DNA from 4 places in the Streptomyces yamdrokensis genome. Region 3 is predicted to be linked to each of the others. Evidence: riboswitches for the same ligand, from Rfam matches in the RefSeq annotation. Region 3 holds a riboswitch; each other region holds the start of a gene.
The links. A riboswitch is a leader RNA that binds a small molecule or an ion and turns the genes downstream of it on or off. The one in region 3 is predicted to bind cyclic di-AMP.

Region 1: linked by a shared signal. The riboswitch ahead of ACWZEH_RS20375 (transglycosylase SLT domain-containing protein) and the one ahead of ACWZEH_RS03735 (C40 family peptidase) in region 3 are both predicted to bind cyclic di-AMP.
Region 2: linked by a shared signal. The riboswitch ahead of ACWZEH_RS31125 (M23 family metallopeptidase) and the one ahead of ACWZEH_RS03735 (C40 family peptidase) in region 3 are both predicted to bind cyclic di-AMP.
Region 4: linked by a shared signal. The riboswitch ahead of ACWZEH_RS16160 (M23 family metallopeptidase) and the one ahead of ACWZEH_RS03735 (C40 family peptidase) in region 3 are both predicted to bind cyclic di-AMP.

The regions. Positions count from the first base shown of each region.
Region 1 covers NZ_CM132679.1:4,554,548-4,558,230, forward strand. The annotation lists gene ACWZEH_RS20370 (HAD family hydrolase) at 164-1,033, shown strand; gene ACWZEH_RS20375 (transglycosylase SLT domain-containing protein) at 1,124-1,618, opposite strand; cyclic di-AMP (ydaO/yuaA leader) riboswitch at 1,622-1,786, opposite strand; gene ACWZEH_RS20380 (polyprenyl synthetase family protein) at 2,458-3,468, shown strand.
Region 2 covers NZ_CM132679.1:7,044,720-7,048,402, forward strand. The annotation lists gene ACWZEH_RS31105 (aspartate aminotransferase family protein) at 1-217, shown strand, start outside; gene ACWZEH_RS31110 (helix-turn-helix domain-containing protein) at 285-908, shown strand; gene ACWZEH_RS31115 (DUF6126 family protein) at 905-1,027, shown strand; gene ACWZEH_RS31120 (tyrosine-protein phosphatase) at 1,043-1,840, opposite strand; cyclic di-AMP (ydaO/yuaA leader) riboswitch at 2,346-2,509, shown strand; gene ACWZEH_RS31125 (M23 family metallopeptidase) at 2,512-3,513, shown strand.
Region 3 covers NZ_CM132679.1:962,450-966,132, forward strand. The annotation lists gene ACWZEH_RS03725 (ATP-dependent Clp protease proteolytic subunit) at 30-665, shown strand; gene ACWZEH_RS03730 (hypothetical protein) at 673-981, shown strand; cyclic di-AMP (ydaO/yuaA leader) riboswitch at 1,393-1,528, shown strand; gene ACWZEH_RS03735 (C40 family peptidase) at 1,532-2,005, shown strand; gene ACWZEH_RS03740 (ATP-binding protein) at 2,095-2,562, opposite strand; gene ACWZEH_RS03745 (helix-turn-helix domain-containing protein) at 2,774-3,634, shown strand; gene ACWZEH_RS03750 (DUF397 domain-containing protein) at 3,644-3,683, shown strand, end outside.
Region 4 covers NZ_CM132679.1:3,670,394-3,674,076, forward strand. The annotation lists gene ACWZEH_RS16155 (PrsW family intramembrane metalloprotease) at 1-607, shown strand, start outside; gene ACWZEH_RS16160 (M23 family metallopeptidase) at 710-1,744, opposite strand; cyclic di-AMP (ydaO/yuaA leader) riboswitch at 1,757-1,914, opposite strand; tRNA gene ACWZEH_RS16165 (tRNA-Met) at 2,240-2,313, opposite strand; gene ACWZEH_RS16170 (dihydrofolate reductase family protein) at 2,380-3,513, opposite strand.

The DNA.
Region 1 (3,683 bases), 3.6 Mb from region 3:
ATCAAGTCCCCCCTGGACACTTGGAAGGTACCGCCCAGGACCACGAGAACGGTAGGTAGCGGAGCATGTTGCCGCCAAGTGGTGCAGAGGCCGCGATCGGTGCGCGGGGCGGGTGCCCGGGGCGTGGTGAGTCGGGGGCGCGCGGTGTCCGTATTCTCTGATCATGGCCGCACCCACCGATTGCTCGCTCATCGCCACCGACCTGGACGGGACGCTGCTGCGCGGCGACGACACCCTCTCCGACCGCTCCCTCGCCGCGCTGGCGATGGTGGCGCGGGCCGGTGTCCGGCACCTCGTGGTGACGGGGCGCCCGGCGCCCGGAGTGCGGCCGCTCCTGGACGACCTGGGGTCCACGGGGCTCGCGGTGTGCGCACAGGGCGCGCAGGTGTACGACGCCGGCACGGACCGGCTGCTGTGGTCGGTCACCCTGGACCGGGAACTGGCGGAGACCGCGCTCGGCAAGATCGAGGCCGAGGTCGGGGAGCTGTACGCCGCGGTCGACCAGAACGGGGTGGACGGGCTCACCCTGATCGAGTCGGGCTATCTGATGCCGCACCCGACGCTGCCCGCCGTGCGGGTCGAACGGCGGGACGATCTGTGGGCCCGGCCGATCAGCAAGGTGCTGCTGCGCCATCCCGACCTGACCGACGACGAGCTGGCGGCGACGGCCCGTGCGGCGGTCGGCTCGCTGGCCACGGTCACGATGTCGGGTCCGGGCACCGTGGAACTCCAGCCGTGCGGTGTCACCAAGGCGACGGGTCTCGCGCTGGCCGCCGAGCACCTGGGGCTGGATCCGGAGCGGGCCGTCGCCTTCGGTGACATGCCCAACGACATCCCGATGTTCGACTGGGCGGCCCACGGAGTCGCCATGGCCAACGCGCACCCCGAGCTCAAGGCGGTGGCCGACGAGGTCACCACGTCGAACGAGGACGACGGCGTGGCCGTCGTCCTCGAGCGGTTGTTCGGCGGAGCGGAGCCGCGCGTGCCCCAACACGTGCTGCCCCGCCCCAGGTCCGGGAGCGTGTCCCGGTAGGCCTCGGTGTCCGCCGGTGTGGCCGGTGCCGCCGCGTTCCGGTGTTCCGGCGTTCCGATGGGCCCGGACGTATCGGATGTCTCAGGTGTCTCAGTAGGCGCCGAAGACGTTGTCGATGGAGCCGTAGCGGTCCGCCGCGTAGTTGCAGGCCGCCGTGATGTTCGCGACCGGGTCGAACGGGTCGAAGGCCGTGCCGGGCACGTGGTACGCCTGGAAGGTCGGGTCGATGACCTGGAGCAGGCCCTTCGACGGGGTGCCGGCCATGGCGTTGGAGTCCCACAGGTTGATGGCCTGCGGGTTGCCGGACGACTCGCGCAGGATGTTGCGGTGGATGGAGTCGTAGCTGCCGGGGATGCCGTGCTGCGCCATGACGGACAGGGACTCGCGGATCCAGCCGTCGAGGTTGTCCGGGTACGCGGTCACGGTGCCGGCGGTGGCAGGGGTGGACGTCGCGGCAGCGGCGGGCGCGGCTGAGGCGGTGGTGGCACCGAACAGCGGGAGGGCGACCGCCGCGACACCGGCGACGGCGAAGGAGCGGACGAGGCGGGAGCGGCCGAAGCGGCGGGGCGGACCGGATGCGGTCATGTCTGTGTTCCTCTCCTACGCCTGCGAGGTGAGCTGTCGGGTTCGGGCGGGAGAGTGCCCGGCCGTGCCCGTGCGGGCATGGCTTCACCCCGAGCCGTTCCGGCTGCGAACCGGTCCGGCGGCTTGCCTGGGTCCCCCGCTCCTGCCGTGCGTGAGTGAGTTCGTCGATGGGTGGCGCGGGCGGCGGCAGGATTCGGCGTCCGCCCGACAAGCCGGGAACGTATGCGAGTGCACTTGTCGGAAACAAGTGCGACCATCACGGATCGCACCGCTTGATCTTGTTGCGGGGGTTTTGGGGTACTTGATCCTTTGCGGGCGCCAAGGGTCAACTCGCGTTCGTGGCAAGGGGAAGCGCCGGTCGGCGCGAGGGGCGGACGTGCCGGGACGCGCGTGACTCACTTCACTGGCCGCACCGCGTGGACGCATTTGCCACCAAGGGGAATCCGCTTGGCAATTACGGCAAATCGGACTCCGGGGTGGGCGGGGCGACCCGCGTGCGGGACCGTACGTCGGGCCGTACGCCGGGCCGCGTGTCGTGCCGGGTGTCGGGTCGCATGCCGGGCCGGGTGCGGGGTTGCGCCTCGAGAGTGGGTCGCTGCATCCGAAAGGTGGCGAATATCCTTTGTTACCAACTGGTCAGAAACGATCCGATGGTGATCCGATACCGGAGGGCGCCGTGAGCCTCGGTCCGCGCGTGTGCGGGTGAGGCCGGGGAATGTGGGTGCTGACGGTGATCGAAACATGACCGGATACGCTGACTCGAGTGATGTCAGCGACCTATCGACAAACTGTGCAAGACGTCTAAGCGCCAGTGGACACCAGCAGACAGGAGACCCCTCGTGACCGTCGTCGGGCCGTTCGGGCTGAGCGTGCGGGACCAGGCTCTGGAGGCCGATGTCCAGGCCGGAATGAGGGCTGTCGAGGAAGGGCTGCTCGAGGCCACGAAGAGTGAGGTCCCCTTCATCACCGAGGCCGCCCAGCACCTGGTGCGGGCCGGTGGCAAGCGGTTCCGGCCGCTGCTCGTGACGCTCGCCGCCCAGTTCGGCGACCCCTACGCGCCCGGTGTCGTACCGTCCGCCGTGGTCGTGGAGCTGACCCACCTGGCCACGCTGTACCACGACGACGTGATGGACGACGCCACCGTACGGCGCGGGGTGCCCAGCGCCAACACCCGCTGGGGCAACTCCGTCGCGGTCCTCACCGGTGACTTCCTCTTCGCTCGCGCGTCGCACATCCTGGCCGACCTCGGCCCGGAGGCCGTACGGGTACAGGCCGAGGCGTTCGAGCGGCTGGTCACCGGTCAGATCCTGGAGACCGCGGGACCGCAGGAGGGCCGCGACCCGGTCGACCACTACCTGGACGTCCTCGGTGGCAAGACCGGCTCGCTGGTCGCCGTCGCCTGCCGGTTCGGCGCCATGATGTCCGGCGCGGACGACACGGTCGTGGACGTGCTGACCCAGTACGGCGAACGGCTCGGGGTCGCCTTCCAGCTCGCCGACGACGTACTGGACATCGCCTCCGACTCCCACGAGTCCGGCAAGACCCCGGGCACCGACCTGCGCGAGGGCATCCCGACGCTGCCCGTGCTGCGGCTGCGCGAGCGGGCGGCCCGGCTGGGGCGGGCCGAGGACGTCGCCCTGTGCGAGCTGCTCGACTCCGACCTCGGCGACGACGCCCGGCACGCCGAGGCGCTGCGGCTGCTGCGTGCCCACCCCGCGCTGGAGCAGGCCCGCCAGGACACCGTGCGCTACGCGGAGGAGGCGCGCTCGGCGCTGGCCCCGCTGCCGGAGTGCGAGTCGAAGACGGCCCTGGTCGAGCTGTGCGACGCGGTGGTGCACCGGGCCGGCTGACCCGCCGCCGTCCCGTCCGCCACCCCGGCCCCCGACCCCTACTGGTCGGGGGCCGAAACGACGCCCGGTGTCATACCGCAGCAGTACACGGAGTTGAGTCCGGGGTCTGACGCATCCGCCCACCGGGTTTGGTCAGATGGAACACGACGGACATCACCACTTCTCACCGATTCGGGTGAGAATGGCGGCTCAGGGTGTGACTGGTGCGAGCGACA
Region 2 (3,683 bases), 6.1 Mb from region 3:
GGTGGTCGTCCCGCTGCTGCAGAAGCACAGGATCCTCACCCAGGTCTCCGGCGACCACCTGGAGGTGATCAAGCTGATCCCGCCGCTGATCATCGGCGAGCGGGAGGTGGACCGGTTCGTGGACGCCTTCACCGCGGTCATGGACGATGCCCATGAGGGCGGTCTGGTGTGGGAGTTCGGCAGGACACTGGTGAAGCAGGCGGTCGCCGACCGGTGAGAACGACACTTCTTGCCCGGGAGGCAAAAAATTTGCCCCCCGGGCAAAGCTACGGCTGAATGGAGTCATGAGTTCCCCCGAGGCCGGGACGCCGGCCGAACCGGCCGACGCGCTTCCCGCGGTCGCCCCGCAGCTGCGCGCCCTCAGGCGCCGGGCCTCCCTGACGCTGGAGGCCGCCGCCCGCGACGCGGGACTGTCGCCCGCCCACCTCTCCCGGCTGGAGACCGGACAGCGCCAGCCCTCGCTGCCGATGCTGCTCTCCCTCGCCCGCGTCTACGGTACGACGGTCTCCGGACTGCTCGGTGAGACCGCCGCCGACCGTGAAGCCGTGGTGCGCGCCGCCGGCATGGAGCCGACCACGGCCGGCGGCTGGACCTACCGGCAGGCCGGTTCCGCGGGGCGCGGGATGCAGGCCCTGCGGGTCCTGGTCCCGCAGGGATCCCAGGGCGACATCGTTCGGGTCCACCCCGGCGAGGAGTGGCTGTACGTCCTCGGGGGGCGGCTGCGGCTCCGCCTCGGGGACACCCTGCACCGCCTCGCTCCGGGCGACAGCGCGCACTTCGACTCGCTGACGCCGCACCGCATCGCCGCCGAGGACCCCGACGGGGTCGAGCTGCTGTTCGTCCACACCCTGCTGCAGAGCCCCACGGCCGCCCTGTGCCTGGGCCCCACCCATGGAGATGTGTCATGAAGGACATGGAGGAGAAATTCCCTCGCGCCCTGTGGGTGAGGCTGTTCATCTACGTCGTGGTGGGCCACCTCTTCGCGGCCTTCATCTACCTGCTCTTCGAGCTGGGCGCGAAGGCGTAGCCCTCGAGGGGCCGCTCAGTCCAGCATGCGATCGCGCAGCCGCTCCCGGTACTCGGGGGTGAACCCGAGAGCCTGCTCGAGGTAGGGGTCCACGCCGCCCCAGGTCTCCTCGATCGTCTCGAGCGCGGCCGACAGATACTCGGCGCGGGCGTCGAACAGCGGGTCGAGCAGTTCCATGACCTCGGGTGAGTAGGCCGAGGCGGAGGTGGCGCTGCGGCGCACCTTGTAGCGGCGGTGCGCGGCGCTGGACTTCAGGTAGTCGTCGAAGATCGCGTCCCGTTCCACGCCCAGCGCGAGCAACGTCACCGCCACCGACAGGCCCGCGCGGTCCTTGCCCGCCGCGCAGTGCATCAGCGCGGGCAGGCTCTCCTCGGCGAGCGAGATCAGCACGCGGGAGTGTTCGGAGGTGCGCTGCGTCACGGTCGCGCGGTACGAGGCGATCATCCGGTCCGCTCCCTTGCCGTCGGCGAGGATCGCGCGGAGCTGGTCGAGGTCCCCGTCCCGGACCATCCTCCAGAACTCGGCGCCGTCGGCCGGGTCGCTCAGCGGCAGGTTCACATTGCGCACGCCGGGCAGCTCGATGTCCCGTCCGTCCAGCTTGTGGTCGGCCGCGTTACGGAAGTCGAAGACGGTGTGCAGTCCCAGGGAGGACAGGAAGGCTGCGTCCTCCTCGGTGGCGTGTGCGAGGTGGCCGCTGCGGAACAGCATCCCGTGCCGCACCCGGCGGCCGTCGACGGTCGGCAGGCCGCCCACGTCACGGAAATTGCGCACACCGGTGAGCTCGGGTTCGGTCGACGGGATCTGCTGCGTCACGGGGGCCCCTTTCCCACTCTGCGCCGCCGGCGCGGCGGCGTCGACGGGTGTCACCCGACGATACGACATGCCTGGCGGGGCCATGAGTTGGTGACCGGGCCGGCGGCGTGGCAGCCGGCGGTCTCGAGCCGCCTGCGCGGACGGACCCGTGACGGCTCCCGAGCGGCCCCCAGCCGGACCGAAAGGCCCCTTCTTCTGCTATTCGGGCGTTCTGTCCGTTTGGATAGTTTCGTCATAACATGCCCCGATAGAAAGGGAGATGGGAATGGGGTGGTGAGCATCGTCATAGAGGTGACGATGCGTTGTCGCCATGCTCACGTAATTTCGGTGTTTCGCAAGGGGATTCGGGGGTGCGTGACAATCGGGGCGACTCTGGGTGACGGTTTTTATGTCAATGGATCACACAAATGCGCCTTTGCTCGGAAGATCGCGCTTGTTCCTTTGCGTCCCGGTCGCCTACGTTCACCATCGATCCGGACAGACGCCTAATCCTGCCGCTGTCCGGAGCCTTCACACTCTGACCCGTGTGCGGCAGGAGCGGGGGACCCACAGGTACGACTGCCTGTTCCGGTCTCCGGAACGGCTCGGGGTTAAGCCGCGTTTCGGCGCGGCCGGGCATCTCCAGTCCGAACCCGACAGCTCACCTCGTAGGCGCCGGAGAGGAATTCGTCATGCCCGCAAAGGGTAAGCACCGCCGCCCCAGCGCTTTGCGTTTCACCCGTTCCATCGCCGTCGCCGGGACCGGTGGCGCCGCACTCGCCCTGCCGCTTCTCGGTGCCACCGGAGCGAACGCCGCCCCTGTGCAGATCGCTCCGGAAAAGGCCGTCCAGTCGTATTCCGTCGCCGGCAAGACGGCTGACGGCGTGAAGACCGACGGCGAAGAGGGGGGCGACGCCCGCACGTACATAGTGAAGGGCGGCGACTACCTGGCGAAGATCGCCGAGTCCGAGAGCGTCGACGGCGGCTGGAAGCAGCTCTACGCCGACAACCGCGAGGCTGTGGGCAGTGACCCGTCGCTCATCCACCCCGGTCTGAAGCTCTCGGTCGACGGCAAGGCCGCCGCGACCGGTACGCCGAAGAAGTCCTCTTCTCCCGAGAGGAGCGCTTCACCCTCTTCGTCCGCTCCGTCCTCCGCGTCGAAGCCGGCGGCGGCCGGTGAGTCCTCGGAGCAGTCCGCTTCGAAGCCGTCCTCGGACTCCTCCGAGCAGTCCGCGTCGAAGGCGTCCTCCGGTGCGGCGACCGTGAACCAGGCCGCGAACACCTCCGGTTACAGCTCGCCGGTGCCCGGCGGCGGCCTCGGCACCGCCTACAAGGTGGCCGGCAGCATGTGGTCCAGCGGCTACCACACCGGTGTCGACTTCGCCGTCCCGACGGGCACCTCCCTGAAGGCCGTGGGCCCGGGCACCGTCGTCTCCGCCGGCTGGGCCGGCGCGTACGGCAACCAGGTCGTCATCAAGCTGAACGACGGCCACTACGCCCAGTACGCCCACCTGTCCTCGCTGTCCGTCTCGGCCGGCCAGGCCGTGAGCGGCGGCCAGCAGGTCGGCCTCTCGGGCTCCACCGGCAACTCGACCGGCCCGCACCTGCACTTCGAGATCCGCACCACGCCGGACTACGGCTCGGACGTGGACCCGGTCTCCTACCTCCGCGGCAAGGGCGTCTCCATCGGCTGACCCCCGCGGCAACCTGCCCGGCACGCGCCGAAGGCCGGACCCCGATCCCCGGGTCCGGCCTTCGGCGCGTTCGGTGTGTTCGGTGTGTGCCCGGAGTGTTCCGTACGTCACGTCGCCCGCCGCCCAACATCCCCCTCCCGAGGGCTATTCCGGAATTGGCCGATGCTTTG
Region 3 (3,683 bases):
TTACAGATAGCCGCCATGAGGAGGGGCCCATGACCCGACCGCTCGCCCGCCATGTCCTGCCCGGGTTCACCGACCGCACGGTGTCCGGGCACCGGCCCACGGATCCGTACGCGAAGCTGATGGAGGAGCGGATCGTCCTCCTGGGGACGCCGATCGACGAGGCCTCCGCGAACGACCTGATCGCCCAGTTCGTGCACCTGGAGCACCGGGCCCCCGACCGGGACATCTCCCTCTACGTCAACTCCCCCGGCGGCTCCTTCCAGGCCATGTCGGCGGTCTACGACACCCTGAACTTCGTCACCTGCGAGGTGGAGACGGTCTGCCTGGGCCGGGCGGACGGGACGGCCGCGCTGCTGCTGGCCGCGGGGACACCGGGGAAGCGGTATGTCCTGCCGGGGGCGCGACTGGTGCTCCGTCAGCCGGTACCGCCGGCGCCGGTGGAGGGGGACGCGAGCGATCTCGCCGTCCAGGCGGAGGAACTGTCGCGGGTCCGCGGCCGGATCGAGGAGATCCTGGTCCGGCACACCCGCCGCACCCCGGAGCAGGCACGGTCGGACATCGAGCGGGAGACCGTCCTCGACGCGCGGGCGGCGGTGGAGTACGGCCTCGCGGACCGGGTCCTGACCGACCGCGAGGACCACCTCCCCACCTCCGGCGCGAGGTGAGCCGCCGATGCTGCCACCCGAACTGCCACCGCTGCCCGCGCTGACCCGCGCCGAGGCCGAGTTGATCGACCGCTACCTCGAGGCCGTCGACCTGCTGGGCCGGATCAACCCTGCCCGCGACGGCGACACCTACCGCGGGCTGCGCGCCGCACAGGCACTGGTCGGCAAGGCCGTCGCACTGCGCGACGCGCTGACCGTCATGCACCGGCGCGGCGAGACCGAGCTGCACGTCGCCACGCTGGCCCGGGCCCTTCGGGTACTGGACGGCGACCGGCGCACGGCCCGGGTCACACTGCCGCCGGGCTCCGGCAGTTGACGCCCGTACCGGTTCAACCGCGGCCGGCGTCGGCAACACGTCCACACCTGAGCCGAAACGGACCAAAAGGGATACCACCAACCGGCGTAGACGAACCACTTCTTTTCGGGCCGTCACGGTTGCGCACCACGCGTGGCCGCGCACCGGAACGGGCCACTCCGGTGCTGGTCCGGGACTCCTCGGCACCCCGGACGGCAGCCCGGACGCGGGGCTGTCCACCCGAACGGATGAGTGGTGAGTAACAACACAAACCCCCGGTTCAGTTGGGATTTCGGACCGGCAGTTGCCAAGATCGCTCACTGACGACAAGACCCCGCCGCCGCGGCGGGGCGATCCGGGCGGACGCCGAGTCCTGCCGCCGCCCGGATGACCGGTCGACAGGAGTGGATCGGCAGGAGTGGAGGACCCGAGCACGACGGGTCGCCGGAACGGGAGTTCGACTCCCGTGCCGAGCAGCCCTTGGGGTGAAGCCGCACTCGTGCGGCCGGGCAACTTCGCCAGCCCGAATCCGACAGGTCATCCTTCACAGGCGGCTGACGAAGGGTTGCGCATGACCGCGCTCAATCGTGTCCCGTCTCTCATGGCCAGGGCCGGCACGGCCTCGGCCCTCACCCTCGCCGCCGTGGGCGGCTCGATCGTCCTCCCGGGTACCGCCCCGGAGGCAGTGGCCGCGACCACGGCCACCAAGGCCCTCCAGGTCGCGGCGTCCAAGAAGGGCGCGCCCTACCACTGGGGCGCCACCGGACCGAGCCGCTTCGACTGCTCCGGACTGACCCTCTACTCGTTCAAGAAGGCGGGCAAGACACTGCCCCGTACTGCGTCCCAGCAGTACAACAAGACCCGCCACGTCTCCGCCTCGAGCCGCAAGGCGGGGGACCTGGTCTTCTTCCATTCGGGCCAGAACGTCTACCACGTGGGCATCTACGCGGGCCAGGGCAAGCTCTGGCACGCTCCGAAGACCGGGGATGTGGTGCGCCTGCAGAAGATCTGGACCCACAGCGTCTGGTACGGCCGGGTGAAGTGATCCGCGAGGGCGGCGGCACCCCCCCTGCCGCCGCCCCGCCGGACACGCCGAACGACACCCGGAGAGCACACCGATGCGGCCGTGGGCCCCTACGGCTCCTGCCGTCCTGCCGTCTCCACCGCCGTGACCGGCTCGGCGGGGACGGTCCACGGAAGGACGACGGAGACGGTCTTTCCACCCTCTCCGGTGGGGCGGACCCTCATCCTGCCGCCGCACTCCACGGTCAGCCAGCGGATGATGACCAGCCCCCGGCCGTTGTCCTGCTGGACCGCGGCGGGGAGTCGTTTGGGGAACCTCGGGTGGCTGTCGGTGACACCGATGCACAGCTGGTCGTCGCGGTCGAGGGCGATGTCCACGGTGAACGTGGGTGACTGCCCCAGGGTGTGCTGCACGGCGTTGGTCGCGAGTTCGGACACGATCAGCCGGATCGTGTCGGACACTTCCGTGTCCTCCGGCATGCCCCACTCCGCCAGCGTGCCCACCACATGGGCGCGAGCCGCGGAGACCGAGGCAGGATCGCTCGGCAGAGTGATGGATGCTTCCAGATGGTCTGCCATGGCGATGTCGTCCCTTTCCACGGGACCGCAGTCCGACACGGAGCGGCTGATTCGAGTACGGTCCCGCACTGGTGCTTCGTCGTCAGACTGCCATCACCACAGACTGTCGGCGGCGATACGGCCAAGATATGCATATATCTGTCGCTCAAAGCGGTGAACTCTGCGACGGGAGACCGTATGTGGGTGACCCGGAGGGAGTAAGGGGGAAGCCATGCAGCACGGTCCCGCGGTACGCCGCCGGAAACTGGGCGCCGAACTGCGTTCGCTGCGCACATCGGCGGGGTTCACCAGTGGTGAGGCAGCCCGGCTGGTGGGCTGGCACCAGTCGAAGGTGAGCCGGATCGAGACGGGCACGAGCGGGGTGAAACCGGCCGATGTGCGGTTACTGCTCGACGCCTATGGCCTGACCGACCTTCAGTTGCGGGAGTTGCTACTGGTGCTGGCGGGGCCGGGCGACAGCAGCGGACGACACCACTGGTGGCACGCGTACCGGGGTGTACTGCCGCCCACCTACCGGGACTTCATCAGCCTGGAGTCCCAGGCCAGCGCGATGCGCACGCTGGAGACCACCGTGGTTCCCGGGCTGCTGCAGACGCCCGAGTACGCGCGGGCCGTGACGGCGGCGGCGCTGGAGGGCACTTCGGAGGAGCGGCTGGACACACTGGTGGAGGTGCGGCTGGCCCGGCAGGACGTCCTGCGGGCGGACCCGCCGCTGGGGTTCAGCGCGGTCCTGGACGAGGCGGTGCTGCGCCGGCAGGTCGGCGGCCCCGGCGTCATGACCCGCCAGCTGGAACGGCTCGTGGAGGCGGCGCGCCTTCCCCAGGTGCGGCTTCAAGTACTGCCGTTCACTGCCGGGGCGCACATCGGCGTCACCGGCCCTTTCGTAATCTTCTCATTTTCGCGCACTTCTGATCTGGATGTTGTAGTTCTCGACCACTTGACGAGTAGCCTCTATCTGGAGCGGAAAGAAGACCTCCGGGTGTACTCGGAGGCTTTCGACGCCCTTTCGATCCACGCCCTTTCGCCCGAGGACTCGTTGGATTTCATCGCCGGGACAGCCGCCGGCGTGTAAGGAGGCACGATGCCCGCACCGTCTCGGACCCTTCCCTCCAGCACCGACC
Region 4 (3,683 bases), 2.7 Mb from region 3:
GGGCATGCACGCCCTGTGGAACGCCTCCTCGGCCCTCGGCGGGTACGGCTTCTTCGCCGTGTACGCGGCGTTCATGGTGCCGTCGTTCGGCCTGCTGACCTGGCTGGTGGTGTGGACCCGGCAGCGTGAGCTGCGGACCGTACGGGAGGAGCTGCCCGCGTACGTCAGGGCCGGCTGGCTGACCCCGGCCCAGCCCTACGCGCTCGGCTCGATGCGGGCCCGGCGCATCGCCCGGCGGTACGCGCACCGGCACGGCGGCCGGACCGCTGCCCGCGCGGTGGCGCAGTACGGGGCGTACGCGACATCGCTGGCGTTCCTGCGGCACCGGGGGCGCCGCGGCCGCGCGGGCGCGGACTTCGTCGTACGGGAGCACGAACTGCTGCGCGAGATGTGGCACCGCCGCGACACGGCCCGCCCTGCCCTGGAGCACGCGGCCCGGGTCACCGCGCCGCCCGCCCCGCCCCGGCCGGGGCACGGCCCGTACGGCCTGCCCGAAGCGTACGGAGGGTACGGCGCATACGGCCCGTACGGCGCCGTGAACCCCGGCCACCCTGCGGCCGGGCCGAACCCCTACGCGCACCCGTACCGCCCCTGGCAGCGCCCCTGAAAACGCCGAACCGGCAGTCCTGACGTCGGGGGGCGTCGTCAGGGCTGCCGGGGCTGCGGCTGCGTGGGGCGCGGGACGCGAAGACCGGCCGGGGCCGGGGTCTCAGACGGCGAGGCCCTTCGACTGCATCCAGGCCATCGGGTCGATGCCCGAGGCGGAGCCGGCCGGGTGCACCTCCAGGTGGAGGTGGGCGCCGGTGGAGTTGCCGGTGGAGCCGACGCGGCCGATCACATCGCCGGTGTTGACCTGCTGGCCGACGCTGACGCTGATGGAGGACTGGTGGGCGTACCAGATCTCGGTGCCGTCGTCGAGGGTCAGCACGGTCTTGTAACCGTACGAGCCGTCCCAGCCGGCGGAGGTGATCGTGCCGGTGTGGACCGCCTTGATCAGCGTGCCCGTGGGGGCGGCGAAGTCCAGGCCCGTGTGCTGGCCGGAGGACCAGTAGGCGCCGGCCTGACCGAAGGTCGAGGAGATGGTGTACGAGGAGGTGGGCAGCGCGTACTGCGTGGCCAGTTCGGCGAGACGCTCGGCCTCGGCCTTCTTCGCGGCCTCCTCCTCCGCCTTCTTCTTCGCCGCGGCGGCCTTCTCCTCGGCCTCCTTCTTCGCGGCGGCGGCCTGCTCCTTGGCCTCCTTCTCCGCCTTCGCGGCGGCTTCGGCGGCGGCCCTGTCCTCGGCCTGGCTCTGCTGCTGCTCGACCTGCGCCATGATCCGGGCGCGCAGCACCTCGCCGGCGTCGGAAGCGCTGCCCTGCTCGGCCTCGTCGGCGACCGCGCCGATGCTGCTGAGCGGGGTGGCGGAGCCCTGGGGGGTTTCCTCGTCGGAGATGAGGGAACCAACAGAGGGAAGGTCCGGTACGGAGATGGAGACCGGCGGCTTGCCGGTCTGGGCGCTGGCCATGCCGCCACCGGCGACAGCGGCTATGACACCGACGCCCAGGACGGTGGAGCTACGGGCGAGGCCTCCGCCGCGCTGCTTGCCGACACGATGCCGGCCGCGCACGGGACGAATGGAATCCTCGGTGGGGTTCCACTCCTCGAAGGGGCCCTCGTCGGTGCGGATGCCGCCGTAGCCGAAGGTGTCGCTGTCGCGTCGGCTCGGCATGAAGGGGGCCTCGGGGGCAGGCCGGTTGGACGCCACGTGGGGCGCACTCCTTTCCTTCCTTCTCGCCTACCGGGTTAGCTGACGGGTTCGGAGCAGGAAGGTCTCCTACGCGCGTATACCGTCCGTGTCTCCACGGGGGCATCCGCGCGATTCACCCCAAGATGTTGGTTCCCCGGTTCCCTTGCGGGATTCGGCGCGTGCGCACGGAGCCGACTCGTGTGACGGCTGGGACGACCGCGCTGCGTTATCGAACGTTAATAGACGCGAGGGTCGTATTCCAAGCCGTTCCTCTTGATCGTTAACGACTTCCGCACGGACTTAAGCGCCACGACCGGTCGAAACCGGGCGAGTTGACTTCACCGTCCTCGTCACACTCGAGTTGACGGTGCGTCAATTGTTATGCGCAGCGAGGCGGCTCGATCACCTGGCGTCACATCTTCGCGGAAGTACCCCGGGACGCTCTCCCGAAACGGGACGGACGCAAAAGGCCGAGGGCCGGAATCCTCTCGGATTCCGGCCCTCGGCCTTCAGTAGCGGGGACAGGATTTGAACCTGCGACCTCTGGGTTATGAGCCCAGCGAGCTACCGAGCTGCTCCACCCCGCGTCGTTGTGTTCACCAGCATACGGCATCCGCGGGGCACTTCGCACACACGTTGCCGCCGCCCCTGCCTCACCGGCCGAGCAGATGGCCGTTCGGCGCCTCGGCGGCCTCCTTGTGCTCCGGCAGGACGACGACCAGGGCGCCCTCCGCGGCCAGTACCCCGCTGCCGTCGGCGTCCTCCACGAAGGTGTCCGGCTCCCGCCACGCGGTGACCACCCGCCGTACTCCCGCGTCCAGGACCAGCCGGGCGCAGGGCACCGGCCGGGAGGCGCGCCGGGCGCAGGGTTCCAGGCTGGAGTACACGGTGGCGGTCGCGAGCCGCGGGTCCGCGGGGTCGATCCCGGCGAGGGCGGCCTCCTCGGCGTGCACCACCGGATCACCGCCCTCGCGGGAGTGGCCCCGCGCCAGTTCGGTGCCGTCGGCCGCGACGACCACCGCGCCCACGCTGAACGCCGTCTTCGAGGGCGGGCACCGCTTTGCCAGTTCACAGGCGAGGGCCAGCCAGTGGTGGTCGGCGGCGACGGGGAGCGGGCCGGCGCCGGGGGCGGTGGGTTCGTAGCGCATGAGGACGACGTCGCCGATCGGGCGGGTCTCCAGCAGTCGCAGCCGGCCGCCCTGGTAGGTCCCGGATCCGAAGAGGCGGGCGGCGTCCGGGTCGCCGACGAGGAGCGGGGCGAGGACCAGCTGGAGCTCGTCGGCGAGGCCCTGGGTGAGGAGCTGGGTGTGGATCAGGCCGCCGCCCTCGACCATGAGCCGCCGGACGCCGTACACGTCGTACAGGTGCGTCAGGAGGCGGCGCCAGTCGAGCTCGGCGCCGAGCGGCACGACGTCGGCGGCGAGGCCGTGGGCGCGGGCGCGTTCGGAGCCCTTGTCGGTCGTGTAGAGGACCTTCGCGCCACCGGTGTGCCAGAACCGCGCCGCCGGGTCCAGGTCGCCCGAGCCACTGACGGTGACCTTCAGCGGGTAGGCGGGCCTGCCCTCGGCGGCCCGGGCGGCACGTCGCTCGGGCGCGTTGACCAGCAGCCGGGGGTTGTCGGCCCGGATCGTGCCGGCGCCGACCAGGATCGCGTCCACCGACGCCCGTACCTCGTCGACCCGGTCGAAGTCCTCCGGGCCGGACAGCAGCAGCCGCTCGGGCCCGGTGTCGTCGAGATACCCGTCGAGCGAGACGGCGGCGGACAGCAGGACGTACGGGTGGGGCATCGACGGCGCTCCTGACGGGGACGGCGGACGGGGCGGGGTGGGGCGGGGGGCAAGGCTGGGATCGGCTGGGATCGGCTGGGCGAAGAGAGTCTTGCACCCGGTGTGTTCCCGCGCGGCGGGAAGCCGTACGGTGTGCCACCGCCGCATGGCGCGAAACCGTACGGCGTGGA